Regions from separate parts of the Klebsiella variicola genome, predicted to be linked through region 3. Evidence: predicted binding sites of a transcription regulator. Region 3 holds the regulator's gene; each other region holds the start of a gene.
The links. Region 3 encodes sigma-54, which starts transcription at its own class of promoters, with help from an activator protein. Its sites were predicted from a motif close to GTTGGCACANNTTTCGCTNT; they were not measured.

Region 1: norV (anaerobic nitric oxide reductase flavorubredoxin) is a predicted target of sigma-54. The motif match lies at 3,923-3,942, and genes of this name have one in related genera.
Region 2: glnA (glutamate--ammonia ligase) is a predicted target of sigma-54. The motif match lies at 8,765-8,784, and genes of this name have one in related genera.

What each region holds. Positions count from the first base shown of each region.
Region 1 covers NZ_CP010523.2:1,114,858-1,124,896, forward strand. The annotation lists gene SP68_RS05310 (RraA family protein) at 1-160, shown strand, start outside; gene SP68_RS05315 (hydroxyacid dehydrogenase) at 157-1,104, shown strand; gene norW (NADH:flavorubredoxin reductase NorW) at 1,298-2,431, opposite strand; gene norV (anaerobic nitric oxide reductase flavorubredoxin) at 2,428-3,876, opposite strand; gene norR (nitric oxide reductase transcriptional regulator NorR) at 4,064-5,614, shown strand; gene gutQ (arabinose-5-phosphate isomerase GutQ) at 5,577-6,542, opposite strand; gene srlR (glucitol operon DNA-binding transcriptional repressor SrlR) at 6,535-7,308, opposite strand; gene gutM (transcriptional regulator GutM) at 7,376-7,735, opposite strand; gene srlD (sorbitol-6-phosphate dehydrogenase) at 7,860-8,639, opposite strand; gene srlB (PTS glucitol/sorbitol transporter subunit IIA) at 8,652-9,014, opposite strand; gene srlE (PTS glucitol/sorbitol transporter subunit IIB) at 9,028-9,999, opposite strand; gene srlA (PTS glucitol/sorbitol transporter subunit IIC) at 9,996-10,039, opposite strand, start outside.
Region 2 covers NZ_CP010523.2:5,448,882-5,458,920, reverse strand. The annotation lists gene polA (DNA polymerase I) at 1-718, shown strand, start outside; gene spfP (small protein SpfP) at 884-931, shown strand; gene yihA (ribosome biogenesis GTP-binding protein YihA/YsxC) at 1,066-1,698, opposite strand; gene yihI (Der GTPase-activating protein YihI) at 2,283-2,789, shown strand; gene hemN (oxygen-independent coproporphyrinogen III oxidase) at 2,978-4,351, shown strand; gene SP68_RS28010 (YshB family small membrane protein) at 4,391-4,501, opposite strand; gene glnG (nitrogen regulation protein NR(I)) at 4,612-6,021, opposite strand; gene glnL (nitrogen regulation protein NR(II)) at 6,030-7,079, opposite strand; gene glnA (glutamate--ammonia ligase) at 7,268-8,677, opposite strand; gene typA (ribosome-dependent GTPase TypA) at 9,056-10,039, shown strand, end outside.
Region 3 covers NZ_CP010523.2:526,319-536,357, forward strand. The annotation lists gene arcB (aerobic respiration two-component sensor histidine kinase ArcB) at 1-333, shown strand, start outside; gene elbB (isoprenoid biosynthesis glyoxalase ElbB) at 567-1,220, shown strand; gene mtgA (monofunctional biosynthetic peptidoglycan transglycosylase) at 1,217-1,942, shown strand; gene npr (PTS phosphocarrier protein NPr) at 2,006-2,278, opposite strand; gene rapZ (RNase adapter RapZ) at 2,275-3,129, opposite strand; gene ptsN (PTS IIA-like nitrogen regulatory protein PtsN) at 3,175-3,663, opposite strand; gene hpf (ribosome hibernation promoting factor) at 3,734-4,021, opposite strand; gene rpoN (RNA polymerase factor sigma-54) at 4,044-5,477, opposite strand; gene lptB (LPS export ABC transporter ATP-binding protein) at 5,525-6,250, opposite strand; gene lptA (lipopolysaccharide ABC transporter substrate-binding protein LptA) at 6,257-6,802, opposite strand; gene lptC (LPS export ABC transporter periplasmic protein LptC) at 6,771-7,346, opposite strand; gene kdsC (3-deoxy-manno-octulosonate-8-phosphatase KdsC) at 7,343-7,909, opposite strand; gene kdsD (arabinose-5-phosphate isomerase KdsD) at 7,924-8,928, opposite strand; gene SP68_RS02520 (calcium/sodium antiporter) at 8,925-9,902, opposite strand.

The DNA of each region.
Region 1 (10,039 bases), 590 kb from region 3:
GCGCGATGAAGTTCGCACCATCATCGAACTGGCGAAAGGCAAACTGGCGATGGAATCAAAACGTCTGGTTGCTATCCGCGACGGCGACCTTCGTCCGCACTGGCTGGAGAGCGCTCTGCGTCAGGCAGGGATGCTGAGCGAAGGGGAGACACTGCCATGAGCGCTAAAAACGTCATCCTGATTACCGGCAGCGATTTGGCTGCAGCAGCGCTGGAGATGCTGGAAGATTACGAGCTTGTCTTTGCCGGCCGCCAGCCAACAGAATCCCAGCTGATAGCCTTGTGCCAGCAGCACAATCCGCTCGCGATACTGGTGCGCTATGGCAAAATCACGGCCGCCGTCATGGATGCCGCCCCGGCATTGAAGGTGATTGCCAAACATGGCAGCGGCATTGATGTCATTGACGTTGAGGCGGCCACCGCGCGCGGCATAATGGTTCGCGCGGCGACGGGGGCCAATGCCGCCGCGGTTTCCGAACACACCTGGGCGTTAATTCTGGCCTGTGCCAAGTCGGTCATTCCGCTTGACCGCCGCCTGCGTGAAGGGCACTGGGATAAATCAACGCATAAATCACTCGAACTTGAGGGCAGAACGCTGGGACTGGTCGGCCTCGGCGCTATTGGCAGCCGTGTGGCGAAAATTGCCGTCGCCTTTGGTATGAAGGTTCTGGCTTACGATCCCTACGCGAAAACGGTCCCGCCGGAATGTGAACGTGTTGACGAACTCAAAGACCTGCTGATGCAGGCCGATGTTCTGTCCCTTCATTGTCCCTTGACGCAACATAACAGAGGAATGATCAATGCCGCCACGCTGGCGCAGTGTAAGCCGGGCGCTATCCTGGTGAATACTGCGCGCGGCGGGTTGATTGACGATGTGGCGCTGGCCGCAGCATTAAAAGCGGGGACCTTGCGCTGGGCGGCGCTCGACAGCTTTCACAGTGAACCACTCACCACGCCGCATATCTGGCAGGCGATTGATAATGTCATTCTGTCTCCGCATGTGGGTGGCGTTAGCGATGCCTCTTACGTGAAAATGGGGACCGCCGCCGCAGCCAACATTCTGCAGGTGCTGCAGGAGTCGGCTCAGACAGAAACAACGTTTTGAGTGTTAACCGAACCTGCGCTCCCGGTTAATTTTTCGGCACTCTGTTTTCCGTGGCGCAGGGAGCGGCCAGACGCCGCCCCTGCGCCGGCGGCGCTGCGCTTGCGCGGGCCTACAGTATATGAGCTTACGGGCGGCCTCCGTAGGCCGGGTAAGCGTAGCGCCACCCGGCAAAACAGGGCTGCCTGGACGGTAATCAACTCACCAGTTGCTTGAGCAGCGCAAAGGCTTCTTTCATCTTGTCTTCGCTGACCACAAAGGCACGCAGTTGATTCTCTGCATCCAGGCCTTTCGCCACCAGCCCCTCTTTGGCGGCCACGATATTCCACGTCAGATCGTCGCGGCGGGTGTCGCCGGCCAGATGCAGCGGCAGATCCGGGGTTTTCACTTTCACCAGCATTGGCGGCAATGTGAGCTCGCCCGTCTGCGCCAGAAGGTTTTTACTCAGGCACATGGCGCTGAGTAAAATCGGCTGCAGGAACGGCAGTACCGTACCGTTGATTTCCGCGCAGTCGCCGAGGGCGTAAATCGCCGGGTCGCTGGTTTGCAGCTGGTTATTGACCACCACGCCGCGGTTAATCTGCAATCCAGCGTGGCGCGCCAGCGACGTTTCCGGGCGCAGGCCGGCGGCGGCCACCACCGCATCGACGGTTATCGCGCGCTGGCGATCGAGGCTGACGCGGATGCCGTCGGCGGTGTGTTCCAGCCCTTCGAGCTGCGTTTTCAGCATCAGATGTACGCCCATCTCGGTAAGCCGATGCTGCAGGCGGCTGCTGGCCTCCGGCGGCATCAGCGCCGCCAGCACGCTGGCTGAGTTATCGACTACCGTTACCGCTTTACCGGCGCGGCAGAAATCCATCGCCAGTTCGCAGCCAATCAGGCCGCCGCCGACGATCAGCACCCGCCTGGCGTCGTGCAGCTGGCTCTGCGCCGCGCCGTATTCGCGCTGGCTGTTCAGCGTCAGCATCAGCTCGCGTCCCGGTACCGGCGGGATAAACGGCGTCGCCCCGGTGGCCAGTACCAGTTTGTCGTAGCGCCACTGGTTATCCTGGCTCTTCACTAACCGGTTTTCGGCGTCGATATCGCTCACCCAGGTATGGGGAAACAGACGCAGATTATACTGCTCGGCGAACTCGCCGGCGCTTTGCAGGGTCAGATCGTCGGCCTTCTGCCCGCGGCTGATGACATGGCTGAGGTCGGGTTTGTTGTATTCATCCATGCTATCGGCGGCGATTAAGGTCAGCGGGATTTGCGTATCCTGCTTACGGATATTTTTCACCAGCTGTCGGGCCGCGAAGCCCGAGCCGATGATGACGATGCCATCACTCATTTTGCCTCCGTCGCCAGTACGTCAAAGACATCTTTGCCAAGAGAACACTCAGGGCAGAGGAAATTGTCCGGCACTTCACTCCACGGCGTACCCGGCTGGACATCCTGGTTAGGTTCGCCTTTCGCCGGGTCATAGACCCACTGGCACACGCTGCACTGCATCATGGGACCGAGGTCAGCGGCCGCGGCGGCGGCACAGGCACAGTCCTGTTGTTCCGGCGTTGTCGCTGCTTCAGCAACCGGCAGCGGAGAGAGGGCCCACTGGCGGGCGATGTCACGACCGTGTTGGCGGCACAGTTCCAGTGCGTCGATATCCGGGCGCCATTTGGCTTTCAGGCTCAGTGACATCTCAAAGCCGGCATCCTGCAGGCGGGTGGACAAGCGGTCTACCGCGCCGCCGCTCCAGCCGTGTGAGCCAAAGGCGCTGGCGCGTTTATTGCGAAAACGCAGCCCGGTCATCTCTTCCACCAGCCCGGCGATTTTCGGCATCATCACGTTGTTCATGGTGGAGGTGCCCACCAGCACACCTTTCGAGCGGAAAACGTTGGTGAGAATGTCGTTTTTGTCGCTGCGGGCGACGTTGAAGATTTTTACCGCCACCCGCGGGTCAACTTCGGTGATCCCCTGGGCAATGGCGTCCGCCATCATACGGGTGTTGTTGGACATGGTGTCGTAGAAAATCGTGATGCGATCTTCCTGATAATCCGCCGCCCACTCGAGGTATTTCTCGACGATTTGCGTCGGGTTATCGCGCCAGACCACGCCGTGGGAGGTGGCAATCATCTCCACCGGCAGGTTGAAGCCGAGGATTTCAGTAATTTTCGGCGTCACCAGGCGGCTGAAGGGCGTCAGGATGTTGGCGTAGTAGCGTTGGCACTGTTCGTACAGTTCAATCTGGTCCACTTCATCGTTGAACAGGTGTTCGTCGCAGTAGTGCTGGCCGAAGGCGTCGTTGCTGAACAGCACCGCGTCGCCGGTCAGGTAGGTCATCATGCTGTCGGGCCAGTGCAGCATCGGCGTTTCCACGAAGATCAGCTGTTTACCATTACCGATATCGAGAGTATCGCCGGTTTTCACCACGTGGAAGTTCCACTCAGGATGATGATGGTGGCCGTTGATCGAGTCGATGGCGTTGGCGGTGCAGTAGATCGGCGTATCCGGGATCTGCATCATCAGTTCGGTCAGCGCGCCGGCATGGTCCTCTTCGGCGTGGTTAATGACGATGTAGTCGAGGTCGGCGAGATCGATTTCGCTGCGCAGGTTCTGCACGAACTCGCGGCTGAATTTATGATCGACGGTATCAATCAGCACGTTTTTCTCTTCGCGGATGAGATAGCTGTTGTAGCTGCTGCCGCGCAGCGTTTTATATTCGGTGCCGTGGAAATCACGCACTTCCCAGTCACGTTGGCCAACCCAAAGAATGTTATTTTTAACCGCAATAGACATAGCAACCTCAATCAATACAGTGTGTTTAAACTCAGTTGACTGGCTTATATCAAGTTGCATGCCAACTTTTTAATTCATTGATAATTAGCTATTTTTAATTTTTTCTGATTTTGATTGCTGTCAAAATGACAATGGCTAAAATAGTCGATATGACAATGCGTGTTGTCAAAATGACAATGGAGCGGCAATGAGTTTTTCCGTCGACGAGCTGGCGAGAATCGCCATTGATTTACAAAGCGATATTGGTCACACCGACCGCTTTTCGCGCCTGATTACTACCCTGCGGCAGATCCTCGGCTGCGATGCCTCGGCGCTGCTGCGCTATGAGGCGCATCAGTTTGTGCCGCTGGCGATCGATGGCCTGGCGCAGGATGTGCTTGGTCGGCGCTTTGCCCTGGAAGGACACCCGCGGCTTGAGGCGATTGCGCGTGCCGGGGATGTGGTGCGCTTCCCGGCGGATAGCGATTTGCCCGACCCCTATGACGGGCTGATCCCCGGTCATGAGAGCCTGAAGGTTCACGCCTGCGTTGGCCTGCCGCTGTTTGCCGGGCAGACGCTGATTGGCGCGCTGACTCTTGACGGCATGGATGCTGACCGTTTCGATAGCTTCAGCGATGAAGAGCTGCGGCTGATTGCCGCGCTGGTGGCCGGGGCATTGAATAACGCGCTGCTTATTGCCCGCCTTGAGGCGCAAAACGTGTTGCCGGTGCAACCGGTGAATGACGCGCAGCCTGAGCGTCAGGAGATTATCGGCCTGTCAGCGCCCATGCTGCAGCTGAAAAAAGAGATCGATATCGTCGCCGCCTCGGACCTAAACGTACTGATCAGCGGCGAAACCGGCACCGGGAAAGAGCTGGTGGCGAAGGCGGTGCATCAGGGCTCTCCGCGGGCGGCTAACCCGCTGGTCTATCTCAACTGCGCGGCGCTGCCGGAAAGCGTGGCGGAGAGCGAGCTGTTTGGCCATGTGAAAGGGGCGTTTACCGGGGCTATCAGCAACCGCAGCGGTAAATTTGAGATGGCTGATAACGGCACCCTGTTCCTTGATGAAATTGGCGAACTGTCGCTGGCGTTGCAGGCGAAGCTGCTGCGCGTGCTGCAGTATGGCGATATTCAGCGCGTCGGCGATGACCGCAGTCTGCGGGTCGATGTGCGGGTGCTGGCGGCGACGAACCGCGATCTGCGCCAGGAGGTGGTGGAAGGGCGCTTTCGCGCCGACCTGTACCATCGCCTGAGCATCTTCCCGCTGTCGGTTCCGGCGCTACGCGAGCGGGACAGCGATGTGGTGCTGCTGGCGGGCTATTTCTGTGAGCAGTGCCGCCTGCGGATGGGGCTGGCGCGGGTGATACTCAGCGAAGCGGCGCGAAACAGGCTGCAGCAGTGGTCCTGGCCGGGCAACGTGCGCGAACTGGAGCATGCTATTCACCGGGCGGTGGTGCTGGCGCGGGCCACCCAGGCCGGCGATGAAGTGGTGCTGGAGCCGCAGCATTTCCAGTTTGCGGTGGCCGCGCCGATGTTGCCGACTGAGACGGCGGCAGCGGTGCCGGCGACGGGAAACGTCAATCTACGCGAGGCGACCGACTCTTTTCAGCGGGAAGCGATTAGCCGCGCGCTGGAGGCGAACCAGCGCAACTGGGCGGCGACCGCCCGTGCGCTGGAGCTGGACGTCGCCAACCTGCATCGGCTGGCGAAACGTCTGGGGCTTAAAGGATCCCTGCCTGGTAAAAATTCTGCAGGTTGATGGCGCCGACCAGTTGGCCGTTTTCATCCACCACCGGCGCGGCGCTGATTTTGTGTTTCATCAGCCGCTCTTTGGCTTCCACCGCGCGGCTTTCCGCCTGCAGCGTTACGCCGTTGCGGGTCATCGCCCGAGTGACGCTATCGTTGAGCGTACCGCCAGCAACCAGCCAGCGGCGCAGGTCGCCGTCGGTGAAAACGCCCTGCACGCGGTTGGTTTCATCGCAGACCGCCACCAGGCCGAGCCCGGTTCGGCTGAGTTCAAGCATGGCGTCCATGACGTTGGCCCCGGCATCGACCCGCGGCACTTCTTCGTCGCGGCGCATCAGGTGATGCACCTTATTCAGCAGACGCGCGCCGAGGGCGCCCGCCGGGTGGGAACGGGCGAAATCTTCTTCATTGAAACCGCGCGCCTGCATCACCGCCATCGCCAGCGCGTCGCCCAGCATCAGGGTGTTAACGGTGCTGGAGGTCGGCGCCAGATGCATCGGACAGGCTTCGCGCTCCACGGCGATATCCAGCACCGCTTTCGCCGCCAGCGCCAGCGGCGAGGTGGATTTGCCGGTCATCGCCAGCAGCGGAATGGATTTCTCTTCCAGCCGCGGCACGATGAGATCCAGCTCTTTTGCGCTACCGGAGTAGGAGATAAACAGCATCACGTCGCGGCTATCGAGCATACCGAGATCGCCGTGCAGGGCTTCTGCCGGATGGACGAAAAAGGCCGGGGTGCCGGTGCTGGCGAAGGTTGCCGCCAGCTTTTTACCGATGTGGCCGGATTTACCGATACCGGAGACAATCAGTTTGCCCTCGCAGTGGATGATGGTTTCCGCCGCGCGGATGAAGTCGTCGCCCAGGCGTTCCGGCAGGCGGCTCGCCTCCTGCAGCTCAAGCATCAGGGTCTGGCGTCCGGCCTCTAACAAAAAGTTACTCATGATGTTCTCCAGTAATAATGACTTCAATACCTTTGGCTTCCAGCGCCCGCTGGAATTCAGGGTCAATCTCGGCATCGGTAATCAATTTATCCACGCGTTCAAGGCCGCAGACAATGTTGGGACTTTTACGGCCAAACTTGGATGAGTCGGCCATCAGGATCACTTCGCGGGCGGCGTTACACATCGCCTTACTGACGGTATAGACCTCGTTAAAGGTGGTGACGCCCGCCACCAGATCAATGCCGTCGGTACCCATAAACAGCTTGTCGAAGCTGAATTGTTCGAAGGCGTTTTCCGCCAGCTGGCCGTGGAATGAAGCCGATTTTTTACGGAAGGTGCCGCCCGGCATCAGGATGGTCTGCTCGTTATCGAACTCGGAAAGGGCGTTGACGATATGCAGGCTGTTGGTCATCACCGTGATGTTATTGAAGCGGCTCAGCAGCGGCACCATCTGCAGCACGGTGCTGCCGGCGTCGAGGATGATTGAATCGCCATCGTGGATGTAGCGCACGGCGGCCTCGGCAATCTGCGCTTTCTTGTGGGTGTTGATCAGCGTCTTGTGGTCGATAGGCGGGTCGGCCTCGTCTTTATTCAACACTACGCCGCCGTAGGTGCGGATGACGGTCCCGGCATTCTCCAGAATCACCAGATCCTTGCGGATAGTGGTGCCGGTGGTGTCGAAGTGTTGCGCCAGCTCTTCGACCGAGCACTTGCCCTGCGATTGCAGGTGCTCGAGAATGGCTGCCTGGCGCTGACGTGGTTTCATAGGCGTTGTATCCTGCGTTTAAGTTTCGAAGTGATAATTTCGCAAGATATTAACTTTCACAACGAAATTATGCATGTTTCGGATTAAGCGCTAATGATAGTGCATTCTGACAGAGCGGATCATTGGGAAAGATCACATCAGGCTGCAATTCCTTGAGATGTTTACCGCTAAGCGTGGGGATTTTTTGCGGGCTGGCGAAGACGGTGAGACCCTTCATCAACAGCGTATCGCAAATACGATCGTTTTCATCGACGGCGATAGCGACAATCGCGCGTGGTTTAAAGCGCCCGGAGGAACGGCCGACGCCAACGCGGCCCTGCTGGCAAAGGCTATCAAAAGCGCGATTGAAGCGGCGAATTTGCCAGCCGCCGAAAGCCAGCTGAGTCAGCCAGGCGATAGCGGCGACGGTGATTAATGTGGTAACCATAATGTCTCCTGAAGGTGGGGTACCGGGTAAAACCCGGGTACCGTTTTTTGTCGGGTGGCGGCTAGCGCCTGACCCGACCGACATTTTTGTAGCCCGGATAAGCGCAGCGCCATCCGGGAACCTTTTAAAACATCACCTGGCCGCCGGTAACGTTAATTGACTGCCCGGTGCAGTACGACGCCTGCGGGCTGGCGTAAAACATCAACACGTTCAGCACATCCTGGTAATCGCAGCCGCGTTTCAACGGCACCTTATCGATGTAGTACTGCTCGACTTCGCTCTCATCAATGCCGAGCTTGGTGGCATACTGCGGCAGCAGCGACTGGAACATCGGCGATTTCAACAGATTGCCGAGCATCAGCGAATGGACGGTAATACCGTACTCCGCCAGATCCAGCGCCAGCGACTGGGTCAGCCCGACGCCGCCGAACTTCGCCGCGCTGTAGCCGGAGTTGTGCTTACTGCCCACTTTGCCGGACTTCGAGTTGATCTGAATGATGCGACCTTTAATGCCATCGCGGATCATCAGCCGCGAGAACTCGCGGGCGCAGAGGAAATAGCCCACCAGGTTCACCTGCAGCGAGCGGTCGAAATCCCCCAGCGCGAAGTCGCTAATAAACGCCGCTTTGGCAATCCCGGCGCTGTACACCAGCAGATCGACGCGCGTGAAAATCTCATCCACCCCGTGAGCCAGGGCAGTGACGCTGGCTTCGCTGGTGGCGTCGGCGCCGAAGCCGTATGCCGTGCCTTCGCCATATTCAGCGTTGATCTCCTGGGCGACGCGGCTGGCTTTTTCACTTTGAATATCGACCACCGCCACGCGGTACCCCTCGGCGGCCAGACCGCGGCACAGAAACTCTCCTAAGGTTTGTCCGCCACCAATGACAACAGCAACCTGATTCATCTTTCTCTCCTTCTAAGCAACAAATTTCAGTACGCAGCCGGTCGCGATAGCATCCGGCACCGGGCCGGCGACGTGAACGGTTCCGGGAAACTCCGCTTCACGATGGCCGTCGAAGCGCAGGGTGATGTGGCCCAGCTCGCGCAGGTTTTGTTCGGCGACCTCGCCGACGGCGGTCACCGGATAACGCCTGTCGCCGAGCTGCAGCTCTGCGCCCGGCGTCAGGGGGCCGGCAAGCTCGCCGTGGTTGTGAATAAAGCAATACTCTTCGATATCCGCCGGGGCGCCCTCGCGGAAGGTGATCAGCATCTGCTCTTCCAGCGCCATCGTCGCGCAGGCGCCGATGCGGGTAATGGTGGTGTGGTAAATGACGGTCATCTTCAGGAACCTCTTACTGGTAAATAAATCCGGAAACGAACCACGCGATCAGCACGGTTGGCGCGCCGGTGAGGAAGCGGCTGACCAGCACCGACGGCACGCCGACGCGCACGGTATCCTGACGGGCTTCGGCCAGCGACAGGCCTACCGGGATAAAATCGCAGGCGGCCTGGGCGTTAATGGCAAACAGCGCGGGCAGGGCGAGGTGCGGTGGAATGTTGCCAAGGCCGATCTGGACGCCGATCAGCACGCCGATGACCTGGGCGATAACGGCGCCGGGGCCGAGAAACGGCGACAGCAGCGGGAAGGAGCAGATCAGCGCCAGGGTCACCAGCCCCAGCGGATGGCTGGCAAGCGGCGCCAGGCCGTGGGCAATCCAGTCGCCGATGCCGGAGGCCATGATGATGCCGATCAGCGCCGAGACGAAGGCCATAAACGGCAGAATGGTTTTCAGCACCGTGTCGATGGTGTCGCGTCCGGCCTGGAACAGTACCGCCACCACCGATCCCATCCCCATCCCGACCTTCGCCAGCAGGCCGTCGCTCTGTTCGGTGATCTTTTTGCTGGCGTCATAATCGCGGCCCGCGGCAGGGAGTGGTTGCGCTGCCGTCTCGCCGCTATCTTCCAGCAGTTTGATGTTCTCTTCTTTCACCCCGGAGACGTAAATATCCTCGACGATATACTGCGCCAGCGGCCCCGATTTGCCAGTGGCATGGATATTCACCGTAGGGATACGGCGCTTGGGATAGAGCCCGCAGCGCAGGGTACCCCCACAGTCGATAATCGCCACGCCGATGTCGCTTTCCGCCGGTTCGCCCTCTTTAAAACCGTCCACCGCCTGCCAGCCGGTCAGGCTGGCGATGCGGTCAACGATCGCCGGGCGGGTGCCGGCGGTGATATAGACGATCTTTTTGCCCTCGACGACGTCGAGTTCAAGGGGGCCGCCCCAGCCGCCGGTGCCTTTCTCAATACGAATGCGGGTCATGATGTCGCTCCTGACAGATGCACTTTCCGGGCAAGCTGAA
Region 2 (10,039 bases), 600 kb from region 3:
CCAGGCGTTTATCGCGCCGGAAGATTACGTCATTGTCTCAGCGGACTACTCGCAAATCGAACTGCGTATTATGGCGCACCTGTCGCGGGATAAAGGCCTGCTGACCGCTTTCGCAGAAGGGAAGGATATTCACCGGGCGACGGCGGCTGAAGTGTTTGGCTTACCACTGGACAGCGTCAGCAGCGAACAACGCCGCAGTGCGAAAGCCATCAACTTCGGTCTCATCTATGGCATGAGCGCCTTCGGCCTGGCCCGCCAGCTGAACATCCCGCGTAAAGAAGCACAGAAGTATATGGATCTTTATTTCGAGCGTTACCCGGGCGTCCTGGAGTATATGGAGCGCACCCGCGCTCAGGCGAAAGAGCAAGGGTACGTTGAAACGCTGGATGGCCGTCGACTCTATCTGCCGGATATTAAATCCAGCAATGGTGCCCGTCGCGCCGGCGCGGAACGTGCGGCGATCAACGCCCCGATGCAGGGGACAGCGGCAGACATTATCAAGCGGGCGATGATTGCTGTTGATGAATGGCTGCGGAAGGAGCAACCTCGCGTGCGGATGATCATGCAGGTTCACGATGAACTGGTCTTTGAAGTGCATAAAGATGAGCTCGATGCCGTGTCGAAAAAAATCCATGAACTGATGGAGAACAGCACTACGCTGGCGGTGCCGCTGCTGGTGGAAGTCGGTAGTGGCGAAAACTGGGATCAAGCGCACTAAGTATACAAAGCGCAAAGCGATTTTCTGTAAGTAAGCAACATAACTTATAGCGTTTTGTGAGGATCATTTGAATTTGCTATGTAAATAGTGAAAAAAAACTACAAAAAATGCTTTATCCGTGAGCGAAAGAAGAGTAGAGTTAATCGCGTAGGGTACAGAGGTAAGATGTTCTATCTTTCAGACCTTTTACTTCACGTAATCGGATTTGGCTGAATATTTTAGCCGCCCCGGTCATTTATGACCGGGGCGTTTTTTATTGCGCGAAAGAAAAGTTTGATGCAGTTAAAAGCGCGTAATATGAACGTCCGGATAGGGCGCTACGCGCCGTTATCCGGAAAAAGCGGGGGTTACTCGGCGTCTTCAACGGCTTCTTGCGGCGGGATTTCTTTAAACCAGCTATCCAGCTTCTGTCGCAGCTTATCCACGCCAGATTTTTTCAGCGAAGAGAAAGGTTCAACCTGAATATCGCCATTGAAGGCCAGTACCGCTTCACGCACCATATTCACTTGCGCTTTACGCGCGCCGCTGGCGAGCTTATCGGCTTTGGTCAACAGCACCAGCACCTGAATATCGCTTTCTACCGCCCACTCGATCATTTGCTGATCGAGATCTTTAAGCGGGTGGCGAATATCCATTAGCACCACCAGGCCCTTCAGGCACAGACGTTTTTCCAGGTACTCTCCCAGCGCGCGCTGCCACTTGATCTTCATCTCTTCAGGTACTTGCGCATAACCATAGCCGGGCAGGTCAACCAGGCGTTTGCCCTCGGCGACTTCGAACAGGTTAATCAGCTGCGTACGTCCAGGAGTCTTGGAGGTACGCGCCAGGCTCTTCTGGTTGGTCAGCGTATTTAGCGCGCTGGATTTTCCCGCGTTGGAGCGGCCGGCGAACGCCACTTCAATGCCGGTATCGGCAGGAAGATGGCGGATATCTGGCGCGCTAGTGACAAAGTGCGTCAGTTGATAATTCCAGTTGGTCAAGACGGTCGTCTCCGTTAAAACAGGCTATGGCAGGGATTATACCTGAACAGCAGAAAAAGGCTGTTTTTACCGCACGCCGTTCCTGTAAGTAAAAACCATATGGTTTGTGAGACATTGACTATTCTTCGTATAGGACATACCTGAGAAAAATAAGACGATACAGATGTAATTAACTGAAAAAAAACAAGTTATAAAAATAGAGAAATCTGAAAATGTTTTTTTAACGGCCTGGCTGGTTGTCGATTTTTGTCAACAGGGTAAAGTAATACACAACGGCGGGGATGCTGAAAGGATTAAGACTCAGGACGAGGGGTCAGGAAGCGCCAGGAGGCGAAGACCACAGGATAGTCAGGATGACGCGCGTCTTGGAGACGTTTCAAAGGGAAAAGGAAGAAACAGGGACCGTTGGACGCTAAGGGAAAGACAGGGTAAGTCGTTAGCGAACAGGGAAAGAAGAAGCCCGTTAAGGGTGGTCAGTGAGGAAAAAGGCGACAGAGTAATCTGTCGCCTTTTTTCTTTGCTTGCTTTCTGCTAGATTCCGCCTCAATTCTATACTGAATAATACTGTCTGAAGATTACACACCATGAAAAAACCGACATCCGCCACCCGTGGCAAATCCGGCCGCAAGTCGCGTGAAGAGTTAAATCAGGAAGCTCGCGATCGCAAACGGCAGAAGAAACATCGTGGCCACGCGGCAGGCAGTCGCGCGAACGGCGGCGATGCGGCTTCAGCGGGCAAAAAACAGAGCCAGACGCAAGACCCGCGCGTCGGCAGTAAAAAACCGATCCCGCTGGGCGTGAGCGAAAGCAGCACCCCAGCCCCCAAGCAGCATAAACCAAAGAGCGAGAAACCTATGCTTTCACCGCAGGCTGAGCTGGAGTTGCTGGAGAATGATGAGCGCCTGGACGCGCTGCTGGAACGTCTGGAAGAGGGGGGCACCCTGAATGCTGAAGAGCAGAGCTGGGTGGACGCCAAACTGGATCGCATTGATGAGCTGATGCAGCAGCTCGGCCTCTCTTACGATGACGAAGATGAAGAAGAGGAAGAGCGTCAGGAAGATATGATGCGTCTGCTGAAGGGTGGAAACTAACATTTGCATCCCATCGGATTCCCGGTACTGCTTATAACCCTTCTGGTTATATGTTATCTGCTGTGGTTATTCGTTAAACTACGACGGTTGTCGCGGCGTCAGAAATGGCTGCGCAACCGGCTCATGACCCGCGGTGCGGTGGGGCCGGGACGGCGTACCCGTCGGCGGCACCATCGGAAGGAGTGAGCATGTCTGAGCAGATAATCGACTGGGATCTGGCCCTGATCCAGAAATATAACTATTCCGGGCCGCGCTATACCTCGTATCCCACCGCGCTGGAGTTTTCACCGCAATTTGGCGCGGCGGAATTCGATGCCGCTGTGGCCCGTTACCCACAGCGTCCCCTGTCGCTGTACGTGCATATCCCGTTTTGCCATAAGCTGTGTTATTTCTGCGGCTGCAATAAGATAGTTACCCGTCAGCAGCATAAGGCCGATCAATATCTCGATGTCCTTGAACAGGAGATCATCCACCGCGCGCCGCTGTTTGCCAGTCGCCAGGTTAAGCAACTGCACTGGGGTGGCGGTACGCCAACCTATCTCAATAAGGCGCAAATCAGTCGCCTGATGGATCTGTTGCGCAGCCACTTCCATTTCAGCGCGGAAGCCGAGATCTCCATTGAGGTCGATCCACGTGAGATCGAGCTGGATGTCCTCGATCATTTACGCACCGAGGGGTTCAACCGCCTGAGTATGGGCGTGCAGGACTTCAATAAAGAGGTTCAGCGCCTGGTTAACCGTGAGCAGGACGAAGCGTTCATCTTTGATTTGCTCCACCATGCGCGGGAGATTGGTTTTACCTCGACCAATATCGACCTCATCTACGGCCTGCCGAAGCAAACGCCGGAGAGCTTCGCCTTTACCCTGCAAAAGGTCGCCGAGCTCAATCCTGACCGCCTGAGCGTGTTTAACTATGCGCATCTGCCCACGCTCTTTGCCGCACAGCGCAAAATTAAAGATGCCGATCTGCCCACCGCTGAACAGAAGCTGGAGATCCTCCAGGAGACCATCGGCTCGCTGACGGCGGCAGGCTATCAGTTTATCGGCATGGACCACTTTGCTCGCCCAGACGATGAATTAGCGGTCGCGCAACGTCATGGCATACTGCACCGCAATTTCCAGGGTTACACCACCCAGGGGGATACCGATCTGCTGGGGATGGGCGTGTCCGCGATCAGCATGATTGGTGACAGCTACGCCCAGAACCAAAAAGAGCTGAAGCTGTACTACCAGCAGGTGGCAGAGCAAGGGGACGCTCTATGGCGCGGGATCGCGTTAACCCGCGATGACTGTTTACGTCGCGACGTGATTAAGGCGTTGATCTGTAATTTCCGTCTGGATATTGAGGCTGTAGAGGCGCAGTGGGATGTGGATTTTCAGTCTTATTTTGCCGAAGACCTGAAGCTGCTGGCGCCGCTGGCGCATGACGGGCTGGTGGCTGTGGATGATAAGGCCATTCAGGTGACGGCGAAAGGCCGACTGCTGATCCGCAATATCTGCATGTGCTTTGATGCCTATCTACGGCAAAAAGCTCGGATGCAACAGTTCTCCCGGGTCATTTAATGTTTTCCCCTCTCCCGCGGCCGCAGGAGAGGGGAACCATTAGCTGAACAGCCCGACCAGCGCAGCGCACAGCACGGCAGCGACTGCCGTTTGTGGCGTGTGACTGGCTGCGGCGCCGCTCGATATCATACTCACCAGTGATTCAAACATGATGCTCTCCCCTAATGCCGGGCACGATCATACTCAACTCATCGGAACAGTAAAGTACAAAATAGCAGCACTTTGCGCTGAACGGCTAATTTTCATCATGCCGTTAATCACTACTCCATTCCCAGCTCTTTTAGCTTACGCGTCAGGGTATTACGACCCCATCCCAGCAGACGCGCAGCCTCCTGCTTGTGCCCCTGGGTATGGCGCAGGGCGGTCGTCAGCAGCGTGCGCTCCATTTCGGGTTGCGCTTCTGAGAGCAGGTTTTGATGACCGGATCGCAACGCCCGATCGGCCCACTGACCCAGCAGCGTCGCCCAGCTGTCGGGCTGCATCTGCGTCGGGCTGTCCGGAACCGTGGTCTCAAACAGTTCGCTCGGCAGATCCTGCGTCAGTACCTCCTGGCCGGCGGCCATGACGGTGAGCCAGCGACAGGTGTTTTCCAGCTGACGGACGTTGCCAGGCCACGCCAGGCGTGTCAGCGCTGTCTCCGTTTCCGGATGCAGCTGTTTGGCTTCAACACCGAGCTCGCGGGCGGCTATCTGCAGAAAATGGCGGGCCAGGCGTGGAATATCTTCCCGGCGCTCGCGCAGCGGCGGTAAATGTACCCGGATCACGTTCAGGCGGTGGAACAAATCTTCACGGAATTTCCCCTCCTGCACGCGCTGTTCCAGGTTCTGGTGGGTGGCGGCGATGATCCGCACATCGACCTTCACCGGCGCGTAACCGCCCACGCGATAAAACTGGCCATCCGCCAGCACGCGCAGCAGACGAGTCTGGACATCAAGCGGCATATCGCCAATTTCATCCAGGAATAGCGTGCCGCCGTCAGCCTGTTCGAAGCGTCCCTGGCGGACGGTATTGGCGCCGGTAAAGGCCCCTTTTTCATGCCCGAACAGCTCGGACTCAATCAGGTCTTTGGGTATTGCCGCCATATTCAGTGCGATAAACGGCGCTTTTGAACGTGGACTATGACGATGCAGGGCGTGAGCGACGAGCTCTTTACCGGTACCGGATTCGCCATTAATCAGCACGCTGATGGATGATCGCGACAAACGGCCAATAATGCGAAAGACATCCTGCATTGCCGGCGCTTCGCCGATGATGTCGGCAGTTGGGCTGCTTATTGGCGCATTTCGCGGCTGTTGCTGCTCCTGGTAGTGGCTTATCGCCCGGTCGACCAGGGCGACGGCTTCATCAATATCAAAAGGTTTGGGCAGATAATCAAACGCGCCTTGCTGATAAGCGCTGACCGCGGCGTCCAGATCGGAATGTGCGGTCATTATGATGACCGGAAGCATTGGATGACGCTGCTTAATCTGTTTGAGCAGCGCCAGACCATCCATTCCCGGCATACGGATATCTGACAGCAGTACATCCGGGGTTTTGGTGGTGAGGGCATCTAGCACCTCATTGCCGCTTTCGAACGTTGTGCAGCTCAAGCCGGCTCCGGTGAGCGCGCGTTCAAGCACCCAGCGGATGGAGCTATCGTCATCAACGATCCAGGCTATCCCTCGTTGCATAAACACCTCTACTTCCGAATAGGCAGGTATACCGAAAATTCGGTATGACCCGGCCAGCTGGTGAATTCAATTTTGCCGGAGTGCTGATCGATAAGGCTGCGGGCGATAGATAAGCCCAGGCCGGTACCGCCTTCGCGGCCGCTGACCATCGGATAAAACAGCGTATCCTGGAGATGGGGCGGAATACCCGGGCCATTATCTTCAACGTCAATACGTGCGGCGAGGCGATAACGCACCCCGTGCAGCGTCAGCTGGAAAGCGGTGCGGGTGCGGAGAACAATTTCGCCCCCTTCCGGCCCCAGCGCCTGCAGCGCATTACGGACGATGTTCAGCAACACCTGTTCAATTTGATCCGGGTCGTGGGGCAGCTCTGGTAGGCTGGGGTCGTAATCACGGATTAACTTCACGTTGTCCGGTAACTCCATGGAGACCAGTTTCACTACCCGCTCGGCGACTTTATGGATACTTTCAGTAACGTGCATGCCCGGATGCTGTGGCCCAAGCAGGCGATCGACCAGATTTCTCAGCCGGTCAGCCTGCTCGATGATCACTTTGGTATATTCCGTTAGCGCCGGGTCGGGCAGGGCTTTGCTGAGCAGCTGTGCCGCGCCGCGCAGGCCGCCTAACGGATTTTTTATCTCATGTGCCAGGCCGCGGACCAGATCGCGGGCGGCGACCTGCTGCGCGTGCTGCAGCTGCTCCTGGCTCAGGCGGCGCTGGTTATCCATCGGCGCCATTTCCAGCAGAATAAAGCCTTCCGGCAGCCGCTGGGCGGTCAGCGACAGGATGTGCGAGCGGCCATCAATAACCAGCGTGACTTCGTTATCGGTAAACCCCTGGCCCGCCTGCAGGCTCTCCTGCATCAGCCCGATATTCAACGAAAAATAGCTCAACAGCTCAGGTAACGGGGTGCCAAACAGCTTGCGTGAACTTTGCGCCAGCAGCTGCTGCGCCGCAGGATTGGCAAAGTGCACCGCCAGGTCATCATCGACCAGTAAGATACTGTTGATAAGAGAGTTGAGGATCTGCCCAGCATCGGGCAGTGTGCCTGTTGCCATTCGACAGTCTCCTGAAAAAGAGTGCACCAATTTAGTGCAGTATAGCTTTTTATCGGTAAAAAGCTCGCGAGATCAGCGTGTTGGTGGAGAAAAAAGCCCATCCTGAGATGGGCTGAAAGTTTCCACGGCAACAAAATATCCCGGGCATCCCGCGCCACAACACGACATACCCTGGATTTACAGCAAAATTAGACGCTGTAGTACAGTTCGAACTCAACCGGATGCGGAGTCATGCGTACGCGGTCGTTCTCTTCCAGACGCAGGGCGATGTAAGCATCGATAGCGTCATTGGTGAACACGCCGCCAGCCGTCAGGAACTCGCGGTCAGCATCCAGGGCCTGCAGGGCTTCTTCCAGAGAGCCTGCAACCTGCGGGATCTCTTTCGCTTCTTCCGGCGGCAGGTCATACAGGTTTTTGTCCATTGCTTCGCCCGGATGGATTTTGTTCTTGATACCATCAAGGCCAGCCATCAGCAGCGCCGCAAAGCACAGGTACGGGTTGGCAGCCGGGTCCGGGAAGCGCACTTCGATACGACGCGCTTTCGGAGAGGTCACCACCGGAATACGGATGGAGGCAGAGCGGTTACGCGCAGAGTAAGCCAGCATAACCGGCGCTTCGTAACCCGGGACCAGACGCTTGTAGGAGTTGGTGGTCGGGTTCGCCAGGGCGTTGATAGCTTTAGCGTGTTTGATTACGCCGCCGATGTAGAACAGCGCCTGCTCAGACAGACCTGCGTATTTGTCGCCGGAGAACAGGTTAGTCCCGTTTTTCGCCAGAGACATATGGCAGTGCATGCCGGAGCCGTTATCGCCGAACATTGGTTTCGGCATAAAGGTCGCGGTTTTACCGAAGCGGTGAGCGACGTTGTGAACAACGTATTTGTAAATCTGAATTTCGTCCGCTTTTTTGGTCATGGTGTTGAAGCGGGTTGCCACTTCGTTCTGACCTGCGGTAGCCACTTCGTGGTGGTGAGCTTCAACAACCAGGCCCATCTCTTCCATGATCATACACATGGTGGAACGGATATCCTGAGAAGAGTCTACTGGCGGAACCGGGAAGTAACCCCCTTTCACGCCCGGACGGTGACCTTTGTTACCGCCTTCGTATTTGGTGGAGGAGTTCCACGCACCTTCGATGTCATCGATCGCGACATGGGAGCCGGAGATAGAGGCGCCAAAACGGATGTCGTCGAACAGGAAGAATTCTGGTTCTGGCCCGAACAGGACGGTGTCAGCGATGCCGGTGGCGCGCAGGTACTCTTCAGCGCGTTTCGCGATGGAGCGCGGGTCACGGTCATAGCCCTGCAGGGTGCCTGGCTCGAGGATATCGCAGCGGATGATCAGGGTCGGTTCTTCGTAGAACGGGTCAATGACCGCGGTGGAAGCGTCCGGCATCAGGACCATGTCAGATTCGTTGATACCTTTCCAGCCACCGATCGAGGAGCCATCAAACATTTTGCCTTCTTCGAAGAATTCGGCATTTACCTGATGAGACGGAATCGTGACGTGCTGTTCTTTACCTTTGGTATCGGTGAAGCGCAGATCGACAAACTTCACTTCGTGCTCGTTCAGCATCGTCAAAACGTGTTCAGCGGACATACTTAAACTCTCCCGGATTGGTCATTGTCGTCGTGGTAACGAAAACTTCATACTGCTTAAAAGTGGCGTTGTTGCCTTAAAAAATATAAAGCGAAATCTGTGCCAACTTTTAAATGCCCTATAAAACGCTGTATCATGCGCACCATAGTGCAAAAGGACTGCACCATGATGGAGATAATGCACCAAAGTAGTGCCTCAGTGTGAACATTGAGCACCATTTTGGTGCAATTTTTGTTACGGTGCCCTTTTATCGCTCCGTGAAAGCGGTCACAAAGAAACTCTGCAATACTTGTTTGCGGAGGATGTTTGTGATCCTGTTCAGTCCTTCGCTTAATACGTGTACAATAACGCGCTATTTCTAATGCCTGAGGCAAAGTTGTGATCGAAAATCTGCGTAATATCGCCATCATCGCGCACGTTGACCATGGTAAAACTACCCTGGTTGACAAGCTGCTACAGCAATCCGGTACGTTCGACGCACGTACTGAAGCACAAGAACGTGTGATGGACTCCAACGATTTGGAGAAAGAGCGTGGGATTACCATCCTCGCGAAAAACACCGCAATCAAATGGAATGATTACCGTATCAACATCGTTGATACCCCAGGGCACGCCGACTTCGGAGGTGAGGTTGAGCGTGTTATGTCCATGGTTGACTCTGTGCTGCTGGTGGTCGATGCCTTTGATGGCCCGATGCCGCAAACGCGCTTCGTGACCAAAAAAGCTTTTGCCCACGGCCTGAAGCCGATCGTGGTCATCAACAAAGTTGACCGCCCGGGCGCCCGTCCGGACTGGGTTGTCGATCAGGTCTTCGACCTGTTCGTTAACCTTGATGCGACCGACGAACAGCTGGACTTCCCGATCGTTTACGCGTCCGCGCTGAACGGTATCGCGGGCCTGGACCACGAAGACATGGCTGACGACATGACCCCGCTGTACCAGGCGATTGTTGATCGCGTGCCGGCGCCGGACGTTGACCTTGACGGTCCGCTGCAGATGCAGATCTCCCAGCTGGACTACAACAACTACGTTGGCGTCATCGGTATCGGCCGCATCAAACGCGGTAAAGTGAAGCCGAACCAGCAGGTCACTATCATCGATAGCGAAGGCAAAACCCGTAACGGTAAAGTCGGTAAAGTGCTGACTCACCTGGGTCTGGAGCGTATCGAGAGTGACGTAGCCGAAGCTGGCGACATCATCGCGATCACCGGTCTGGGCGAGCTGAACATCTCCGACACCATCTGCGATCCGCAGAATGTCGAAGCGCTGCCGGCACTGTCCGTTGATGAGCCGACCGTAACCATGTTCTTCAACGTCAACACCTCGCCGTTCTGCGGTAAAGAAGGTAAGTTCGTTACCTCT
Region 3 (10,039 bases):
ATGCTGGAGCAATATATCGAACTGGTGGGACCGAAGCTTATCAACGATGGCCTCGCGGTGTTTGAGAAGATGATGCCGGGCTATATGTCTGTCCTCGAGTCCAATCTCACCGCCCGCGATCAAAAAGGGATTGTCGAAGAGGGGCATAAGATCAAAGGGGCGGCGGGTTCTATTGGTCTGCGCCACATCCAGCAGCTGGGGCAGCAGATCCAGACGCCGGATCTGCCAGCCTGGTCTGATAATGTCGCTGAATGGGTTGAAGAGATGAAATCTGAGTGGCAAAACGACGTGGCGGTACTGAAGGCGTGGGTGGCGAAGGCCGGGAAAAAATGACCCCGGACAGACCGGGGTGCGCGAATACTGCGCCAACACCAGGGAACTGGTGGTTGAGCCAGTGTTATTTGAGTGATGTTGTTACGTGGCGCAACCTGAGAAGTGGATTGCTCGCTCATTAAGATAGCAAAGCTTAACTAATTTGTTACATGAATCAGTAAAATATGTGAAGCATAGCGAGTAAATCGACATTTTTGACTGGTTTCAGCGAGTTGCATGGAGGAGCGAAAGCGATGAAAAAAATTGGTGTGGTACTGAGCGGCTGCGGCGTGTACGACGGCAGTGAAATTCATGAAGCGGTGATTACCCTGCTGGCGATCGCGCGCAACGGCGCGCAGGCGGTGTGCTTTGCACCCGATAAACCGCAGCGCGACGTCATCAACCATCTGACGGGGGAACCGCTGACGGAGCAACGCAATGTGCTGGTGGAAGCGGCGCGAATTGCCCGCGGCGACATCTTACCGCTGACGCAGGCGCGTGCGGAGACGCTGGACGCGCTGATCGTCCCCGGCGGCTTCGGCGCGGCGAAAAATTTAAGCAGCTTCGCCGCCGAGGGCAGCGAATGTCAGGTGGACCGCGATCTGCAGGCTCTGGCACTGGCGATGCATCAGGCCGGCAAACCGCTGGGTTTCATGTGCATTGCCCCGGCGCTGCTGCCGAAGATTTTTGCGTTTCCGCTGCGCATAACCATCGGGACCGATCTCGATACTGCCGATGTGGTCGAAGAGATGGGGGCGGAGCACGTGCCTTGTCCGGTCGACGACATCGTGGTGGATGAAGAGAACAAAGTGGTCACCACCCCGGCGTATATGCTGGCAGAGAATATTGCTCAAGCCGCCACCGGGATCGAAAAGCTGGTCGCCCGCGTGCTGGCGCTGAGCGCATGAGGCTCCGCGTTGCGCCCTTTGCGCTGCTAAAACGACTGGCGCTGCGTCTGCTGCTGATCGCCGCCGTCTTATGGGGCGGGGGGATCGCGCTGTTTAGCGTGCTGCCGGTGCCGTTTTCGGCGGTGATGCTTGAGCGGCAGGTGAGCGCCTGGCTCTCCGGAGATGTCCACTATCTGGCGCACTCTGATTGGGTCGGCATGGATGAGATCTCTCCGTGGATGGGGCTGGCGGTGATTGCCGCCGAAGATCAAAAGTTCCCGGAACATTGGGGGTTCGACGTATCGGCGATAGAAAAAGCGCTGGCGCACAATGAGCGTCATGATACCCGCATCCGCGGCGCGTCAACGCTGTCGCAGCAGACGGCGAAAAACCTGTTTTTATGGGATGGCCGCAGCTGGTTGCGTAAGGGGCTGGAAGCCGGGCTGACGGTCGGTATAGAAACCGTCTGGAGTAAAAAGCGGATCCTGACCGTCTACCTGAATATTGCCGAGTTTGGCGATGGGATATTTGGTGTGGAAGCGGCCGCGCAGCGCTATTTTCATAAGCCTGCCAGCCAGCTGACGCCGGGGGAAGCGGCTCTGCTGGCCGCGGTGCTGCCAAATCCGATCCGCTATCGCGCTGACGCGCCTTCGGGCTATGTGCGCAGCCGCCAGGCTTGGATCTTACGCCAGATGCGACAGCTGGGCGGGGAAGGGTTTATGCGCGAGCATAAGCTGTATTAGCGCGTGAATCCGGCGCCGGGGCTGGCACTGTCGCCAGTCGGCCGTCGCCGGGAAGCGTGACGCTTAGTCTTCATCAAATCCGGCATTAAAAAGAGCAATCACCGCGGCGAGCGCCTCAACTTCCTGCGGACCGCTGGCTTCCACCTCTATCTGCCGCCCTTTCGCGGAGTCCAGCATCAGCAGGGCAATCACGCTGTTTGCTTCCGCCTCCGTGCCTTCATCGTTGCGCAGCAGTACTTCGGCATCGAAATTCTGCATCAGCTCAAACAGTTTCATCGCCGGGCGGGCGTGCATGCCCAGCTTATTGGTGATTTCAACGGTCTGCTTTACGGTCATGATTTACGTTTTTCCAGCGTCCGATGACGAGACTGTACGTTCTTGCCGCGGGAGCGGAAGTAGTCAGCCAGTTGTTCAGCAATATAAACCGAACGATGTTTACCGCCGGTGCAGCCAATGGCCACCGTCAGATAGCTGCGATTGTTGGTCTCCAGCATCGGTAACCATAGCTCAAGATAGCTCCGGGTCTGGTAAATAAAGTTGTGCACTTCAGTGTGCCGGTCAAGGAAGGCGGCCACCGGTTTATCCAGACCGGTCATTGGACGCAGTTTCGGATCCCAGTGCGGGTTTGGCAGAAAGCGCACGTCAAAGACGTAATCAGCATCGATCGGAATACCGTGCTTGAAGCCGAAGGATTCGAAGACCATCGTCAGTTCGCGCTCGCGTTTGCCTAACAAGCGAGTACGCAGCATTTCCGCCAGCTCATGCACCGACATTTCGGACGTATCGACGATCAGATCCGCACGGGAGCGCAGTGGCTCCAGCAAGTCGCTCTCTTCGTCGATGGCGCTTTCGAGCGACAGGTTCTTGCTGGAGAGCGGGTGTAAGCGACGAGTATCGCTGTAACGGCGGATCAGGGTATTACGATCGGCATCAAGGAACAGCAATTGCGGAGAAAAGCATTCCGGCAGGTTCTGCATCGCCTGTTCAAAGATTTCCGGTGATTCCGGCATGTTACGCACGTCGATGCTGACGGCCGCGGAGATATTGCGGTCAGCCAGCGACCGCGCCAGATCGGGCAGCAGCACGACCGGCAGGTTATCCACGCAGTAAAAGCCCATATCTTCCAGCGCTCGCAGAGCGACGGATTTCCCCGAGCCCGAGCGGCCGCTGACGATCATCAGTACCATGTACCGTTTCTCCTCAGTACGATAAAGGATAAGGTGCGACTGCCGTTATGCGTCATCGCTGCTTCCTGCTTCGGTGATGATCTCATACAACTCTTCATCGCTCTGCGCCGCGCGCAGGCGACGGCAAATCGCTTTGTCCGCCAGCCGTTTGGCCACCAGGGAGAGCGTATGCAGGTGAGTCTTTGTCTGGTCGGCTGGCACCAGCAGCGCGAACAGCAGGTCGACAGGCTGATTGTCGATCGCGTCGAAGGCGATGGGGGTTTCCAGCTGGACAAAAACGCCGACAGCGCGCAGCGTATCCTCTTCCAGTTTACCGTGAGGAATGGCGATACCATTGCCAATCCCGGTACTGCCCATTTTTTCGCGGGTGAGGATCGCTTCGAACACCACCTGCGGCGGCAAACTTAACTGTTTGGCGGCCAGTTCGCTAATGATTTCCAGAGCACGCTTCTTGCTCTGACAGTGAACCTGGCTACGGGTACATTCCTGGTTCAGGACGTTGCTCAGTTGTAGAGCCGAATCGTTGTTCATCATAATTTCACCTGAGCGCCCCCGCGCCCGCCGCCGATGTTAAACCACGACGGACGCAGGGGGGCCCGGACAATTAGTGTTGTTTTAGTTTATCTTTGTGCTTCGTTAACTGCCTTGCCAGCTTGTCGATAAGACCATCGACAGCTGCATACATATCCTGCCCTTCCGCACTGGCATGGATTTCGCCACCGTTGACATGCAGATTCGCGTCCGCAATTTGCGTCACTTTCTCTACTTTTAACACAATATAGACCTGATTGATCCGGTCGAAAAATTGCTCCAGTTTGCTGAACTTCGCCGTGACGAAGTCGCGCATCGCGGGGGTGATCTCGACGTTGTGTCCTGTAATGTTGAGCTGCATAGTGTCTTCCTTATCGGTTGTGTCAGACCAGTTGTTTACGCTGGTTTGACGGCGGAATGGATAAAGACTCTCTGTACTTCGCGACAGTGCGGCGCGCGACCATGATACCCTGCTCGGACAGCATGGAGGTGAGCTTACTGTCGCTCAACGGCTTCGCGGGGTTTTCCGCGGCGATTAACTTCTTCACCAACGCGCGAATGGCCGTCGACGAGGCTTCGCCGCCGCCTTCGGTATTCACATGGCTGGAGAAGAAATACTTCAGTTCAAAAATACCGCGCGGACTGTGCAGATATTTTTGCGTGGTGACACGGGAAATGGTGGATTCATGCATCTCGACAGCCTGGGCGATATCGGCCAGCACCATCGGCTTCATATACTCTTCACCCTGTTCGAAAAAAGCCTGCTGCTGTTCAACGATGCAGCGGCTGACGCGCAGCAGCGTATCGTTGCGGCTTTCGAGACTTTTGATTAGCCAGCGGGCTTCCTGCAGATTGCTGCGAATGAACTGGCCGTCGGCGTCATTGCGGGCGCTGTTGCCCATTGCCGCATATTGCTGATTAATCTTCAGCCGGGGAATGCTGTCGGCGTTGAGCTCCACGGTCCAGCGGCCGCTGACTTTGCGGACCAGTACGTCGGGAATGACATATTCCGGTTCACTGGTATGAATGGACTGGCCAGGGCGGGGATCCAGCGACTGGATCAGATTCACCGCCTCTTTCAGCACCTCTTCTTTCAGGCGCGTTACTCGCATCAGGGTGCGGAAATCGTGGTTAGCCAGCAGATCGAGATGGTCGCTGATAATCAACCGGGCCTCTTCCAGCCACGGCGTCTCTTTAGCGAATTGCGACAGCTGGATCAGCAGGCAGTCGCGCAGATCTTTCGCCGCGACGCCAACCGGATCAAAACGCTGGATGCGCTTCAGAACGGCCTCCACCTCTTCCAGGCCGATTTCGTCATCGCCAATGCTGTCGACGATGTCTTCAATCTGAATGGTGAGATAGCCCGTATCGTCGACGGCGTCGACGATGGAGGTGGCAATGGCGCGGTCGGTGTCGGTGAAGGGCGTCAGCTCGACCTGCCACATCAGATAATCCTGCAGCGTCTGAGTGGTTTCGCCTTGATAGACGGGCAGCTCGTCGTCCTGATAATCCACGCCGTTGCCTGACGGCGTACCGGCGGTATAGATTTCATCCCAGCTGGCATCGAGAGGGAGCTCGTCCGGCATCTCTTTTTGCTCAAGCGCATCGACGGTATCGAGGGACTCGCGGTCCTCCACTTCTTTCGCCTCTACCTCGTCGTGAAGATCGGTTTGCTCAAGCAATGGGTTACTTTCCAGCGCTTGCTGGAGCTCTTGCTGGAGTTCTAACGTGGACAACTGCAGCAAACGAATAGCCTGCTGCAGTTGCGGCGTCATGGCAAGCTGTTGGCTAAGCCTTAATTGCAAACCTTGCTTCATGTTCAGGGTAAATATCTCCGGCTAAAACGTCTGTAACCTCTACCCTATCAGAGTCTGAAGTCTTCCCCAAGATACACGCGCTTAACCTGCTCATCTTCGAGGATCTGCTGCGGCGTACCATGAGCAATAAGGTGTCCCTGACTGACAATATACGCCCGTTCGCAGACGGCGAGGGTCTCTCTGACGTTATGGTCGGTGATCAGTACGCCGAGGCCGCTGTCGCGCAGGTGCTCAATGATGCGTTTGATATCGATAACGGAGATGGGGTCAACACCGGCAAAGGGTTCATCCAGAAGGATAAATTTCGGGTTCGCCGCCAGCGCGCGCGCGATTTCGACACGGCGGCGTTCACCACCGGAGAGCGCCTGACCGAGGCTGTCGCGCAGGTGCTCAATATGAAACTCTTCCATCAGCTCTTTAGCGCGATCTTCCCGCTGTTCGCTGGTTAAATCGTCACGGATCTGCAGGACCGCCATCAGGTTGTCATAGACGCTCAGACGACGAAAAATAGAGGCTTCCTGCGGCAGATAGCCGATGCCCCGGCGCGCGCGCGCGTGCAGCGGTAGCAGACTGATGTCTTCGTCATCGATAATAATATTGCCCGCGTCGCGCGGCACAATGCCGACCACCATGTAGAAGGTGGTGGTTTTACCGGCGCCGTTCGGGCCGAGCAAGCCGACAATCTCTCCGGAGTTAACGGTGAGACTGACATCTTCCACCACGCGGCGGCCTTTATAAGCTTTGGCGAGATTCTTCGCAGTTAAGGTTGCCATAACGAATTAGTTACTCTTCTTTTGCTGATTGCCGCTTTTATCCTGCAGCTCAGACGGCACCAGAACGGTGGTGACGCGTCGACCTTTGTCGCTGAAGGCCTGCATTTTTTGCTCTTTCACCAGATAGGTGATCTTATCGCCCTTGATATTGCTGTCGAGCTGCTCAAGGTAAGCATTGCCGGTCAGCACGACGTAATCATTCTGCAGCTCGTAGCGCATTTTCGACGCCCGGCCTTTTACCGGCTTGCCGTTATCCTGCATCTGGTAGAAGGTGGCCGGGTTACCGAAGCCTTCGATCACCTCTTTACCTTTCTCATTGCCCGGACGGGTGACCACCACTTTATCAGCGTTAATTTTGATCGTCCCCTGGGTGACGACCACGTTACCGGTGAAAGTGACGACGTTGCCCTGCATATCCAGTGACTGCTGATCGGACTCGATATGGATCGGCTGATCGGTATCTCCCGTCTTGGCCAGGGCCGGCAGGCTGGCGGCCAGTAAAGCGCCGGCGAGCGCAATCTTAAGGCTGAGTTTGTTTGTTCTGAATTTCATAAGAGGTTCTCACCTTTTCAATCAGCTCGGCATTTTTGCTGCGAAGGTTTCCACGCATTTTCAGGCCGCTGGAATTAAATGTGGTGCCGTATAACGTCACCATGTCATCGGAGGTAACGTCCTGTGTGACCAGATTTATCTGGGCGTTATCCGTCGTAATTTTGCGCAGTTGAGAGTCAGGCGCGAGCGCATTCACCTCAACGTGCCCGTAAAGATAGAGCATACGGTCATTCGTCAGCTTCGCTTTATCTGCCCTGATTGACCAGGTTGGCACCTTATTGGTATCAAAGGTGGTCATCACCGGCTTGGTAAACCAGGAAACCTCCTGATCGGAAAAGTATTCCACATGCTCGGCAATCAGCCGATAGCTCAGGGCGCCTTCCGGGCTGTACACGACGGTGTCGGTATGTTCGCTTTTATACGTCGGGTCGTTGGGATTGACCTCCGGCTGGGCCGTGTCGTCCGTATTCGCCAGATTCAGGCCGATGAGGATCAGCGCGAGCAGCGACAGTAAAATGATAACCCAACGTCTGGTTTTACTCATATTGATTGCCCTTTGGCCTCATCCAACTTGCCCTGCGCCAATAGTAACAAATCGCAGACTTCGCGTACCGCGCCGCGTCCGCCGTTAATGCGCGTGACATAATTCGCCCGCGGCAGCAGCAGCGGATGCGCATCGGCGACGGCGACGCTTAAACCCACTTCCGCCATCACCGGCCAGTCGATCAGATCGTCGCCGATATACGCCACTTCATCCGGACGAACCGCCAGTTTGCTGACTAATTCGCGAAACGCCAACAGCTTATCCGACTGACCTTGATAGAGATGCGTAATGCCCAGCGTCTGGCAGCGGTCTTCTACCAGTTTAGCTTTTCTCCCGGTAATAATCGCCACTTCGATGCCGGAGGTCAGCGCGCAGCGGATACCATAGCCATCGCGGACGTTGAACGCTTTCAGCTCCTCGCCGTGATTACCCATATAGATAAGTCCGTCGGATAATACACCGTCAACATCGAGGATCAGTAGACGGATCTTAGCCGCGCGATCGAGAAACGCCTGGCTTACCGGCCCATAGCATGTCGCTAACTGAGCATCAGCATTATTCATTATTTTTTCCTTACTTACACTACGCCCGCGCGCAGGAGATCGTGCATATGTACCACACCTAGCAGGTGGTCGCCATCGGCAACCAGCACGCAGGTGATATGACGGGATTGCATCAGGTTTAGCGCATCTACCGCCAGGGTGCCGGGACGGATGCGGATCCCTCCCCGGGTCATGACATCGGCAATGCTGGCATTACGCATATCGACGCCGGTATCAAAGACCCGGCGCAGGTCACCATCGGTGAAGATCCCGATGATGTTCATATCGTCATCGCAAACGGCGGTCATGCCTAAATTTTTACGCGTGATTTCCAGCAGCGCATCGCGCAGGGTGGCCTGCAGGCCGACGTGCGGGATTTCATCACCGGTATGCATAATATCATTGACGCGCAGCAACAGCTTACGACCGAGTGCGCCGCCAGGATGAGACAGGGCGAAATCTTCGGCGGTAAAGCCACGGGCTTCCAGCAGAGCGACGGCGAGGGCATCACCCATCACCAGCGCCGCGGTGGTGCTGGAGGTGGGCGCCAGCCCTAACGGGCAGGCCTCTTTGGGCACTTTCACGCACAGATGGATATCCGCTGCGCGCGCCATGCTGCTCTCAGGCCGGCTGGTGATGCAGATAAGCTTCACCTGCTGGCGCTTCAGGACCGGGATCAGCGCCAGAATTTCATTCGATTCGCCGGAATTCGACAGCGCAATCACCACATCCTGTGGAGTGACCATTCCTAAATCGCCGTGCGCCGCTTCGCCGGGGTGGACAAAAAAAGCCGAGGTGCCGGTACTGGCGAACGTCGCCGCCATTTTGCGGCCGATGTGGCCGGATTTGCCCATCCCCATCACCACGACTTTGCCGCCGCAGCGGAAAATCGTTTCGCAAGCATGGGTAAAGTCTTCATTTATATATTGATCGAGCTGGGCCAGACCTTCGCGTTCAATTTCCAGCACCTGACGGCCTGCCTGTTGAAAGTCAAAATCCGTGGGCAAATCTATTTGCGACATGATGTTATCCCGAGTCATTCAACGAAGAGCGGCGCTGTCCAGAACAGCATCGCCAACCAAACCACAAAGCCGCCGACCAGCAGTGCGCCAACCAGCCGTCCCGGCTGCTGCTGGCGGCGCCAGCACAGCACCGCGAAGATCAGGCTGACCAGCAGCATCACGCCATAATCGCGAGTGAAGGCTTCGCTCGCAAAGCTCCCCGGCGCGATCAGCGCCGGTAAACCCAGCACCAGCGCAATATTGAGGATATTGGCGCCGATGATATTGCCGATAGCAATGTCATCTTCCCCTTTCCGCGCCCCGGCGATAGCGGTGGCCAGCTCTGGCAGGCTGGTACCTATCGCCACCACCGTCAGACCGACGGTCAGCTCGCTAATGGCAAAAAAGTTTGCCAATACCGTGGTGTTATCCACCACCATACGGGTAGCCATGGGCATGACAATCATCGCGACCCCTAACCAGAGCAGAGCGACCGGCAGCGATCCTTCACGCGGCAGCTCCGCCAGCTGTTCGCGAGTCAGGCTATCGCTGCCCTGGCGCTCCGCCAGACGGGCGATTTTGATGGTAAACAGCAGCCACAGAAGCGCTAACGCCAGTAAAAACAGCCCGTCGAGACGGGACAGCTGTCCATCGTAGAGCACCAGCCCGGCCAGCACACTGACCAGCAACATTAGCGGTAATTCGCGGCGCAGAATATCAGAATGCACGGTAAATGGCCTGAGTAAGGCGGCGAGTCCGAGGATCAGAAGAATATTGGTAATGTTGGAGCCGAGCGCGGTGCCGACCGCCAGATCGATCTGCCCATGCAGCGAGGCCGTGGTGGAAACCATGATCTCGGGCAGGCTGGTGCCGATACTCACCACCGTCATACCGATGATCAGCGGCGGGATCCCCAACATACGACACAGGATGGAAGCGGCATAGACCAGACGATCGGCGCTGTAGACAACCAGCAGTAAACCAATAATTAACAGAGCCGTCGCTAAGAGCATCTAAAGTCCTTTCTTCAGGTATAATCGTCGCCTCGCTGGGTTATCCCTACGCAGCGTAACGAATTCTTAATTTTGACTTTATGTGTGCCAAAAGTAAAACAAATGCCAGCTTTCGCTAACCTGTGCAGGTAAGATTC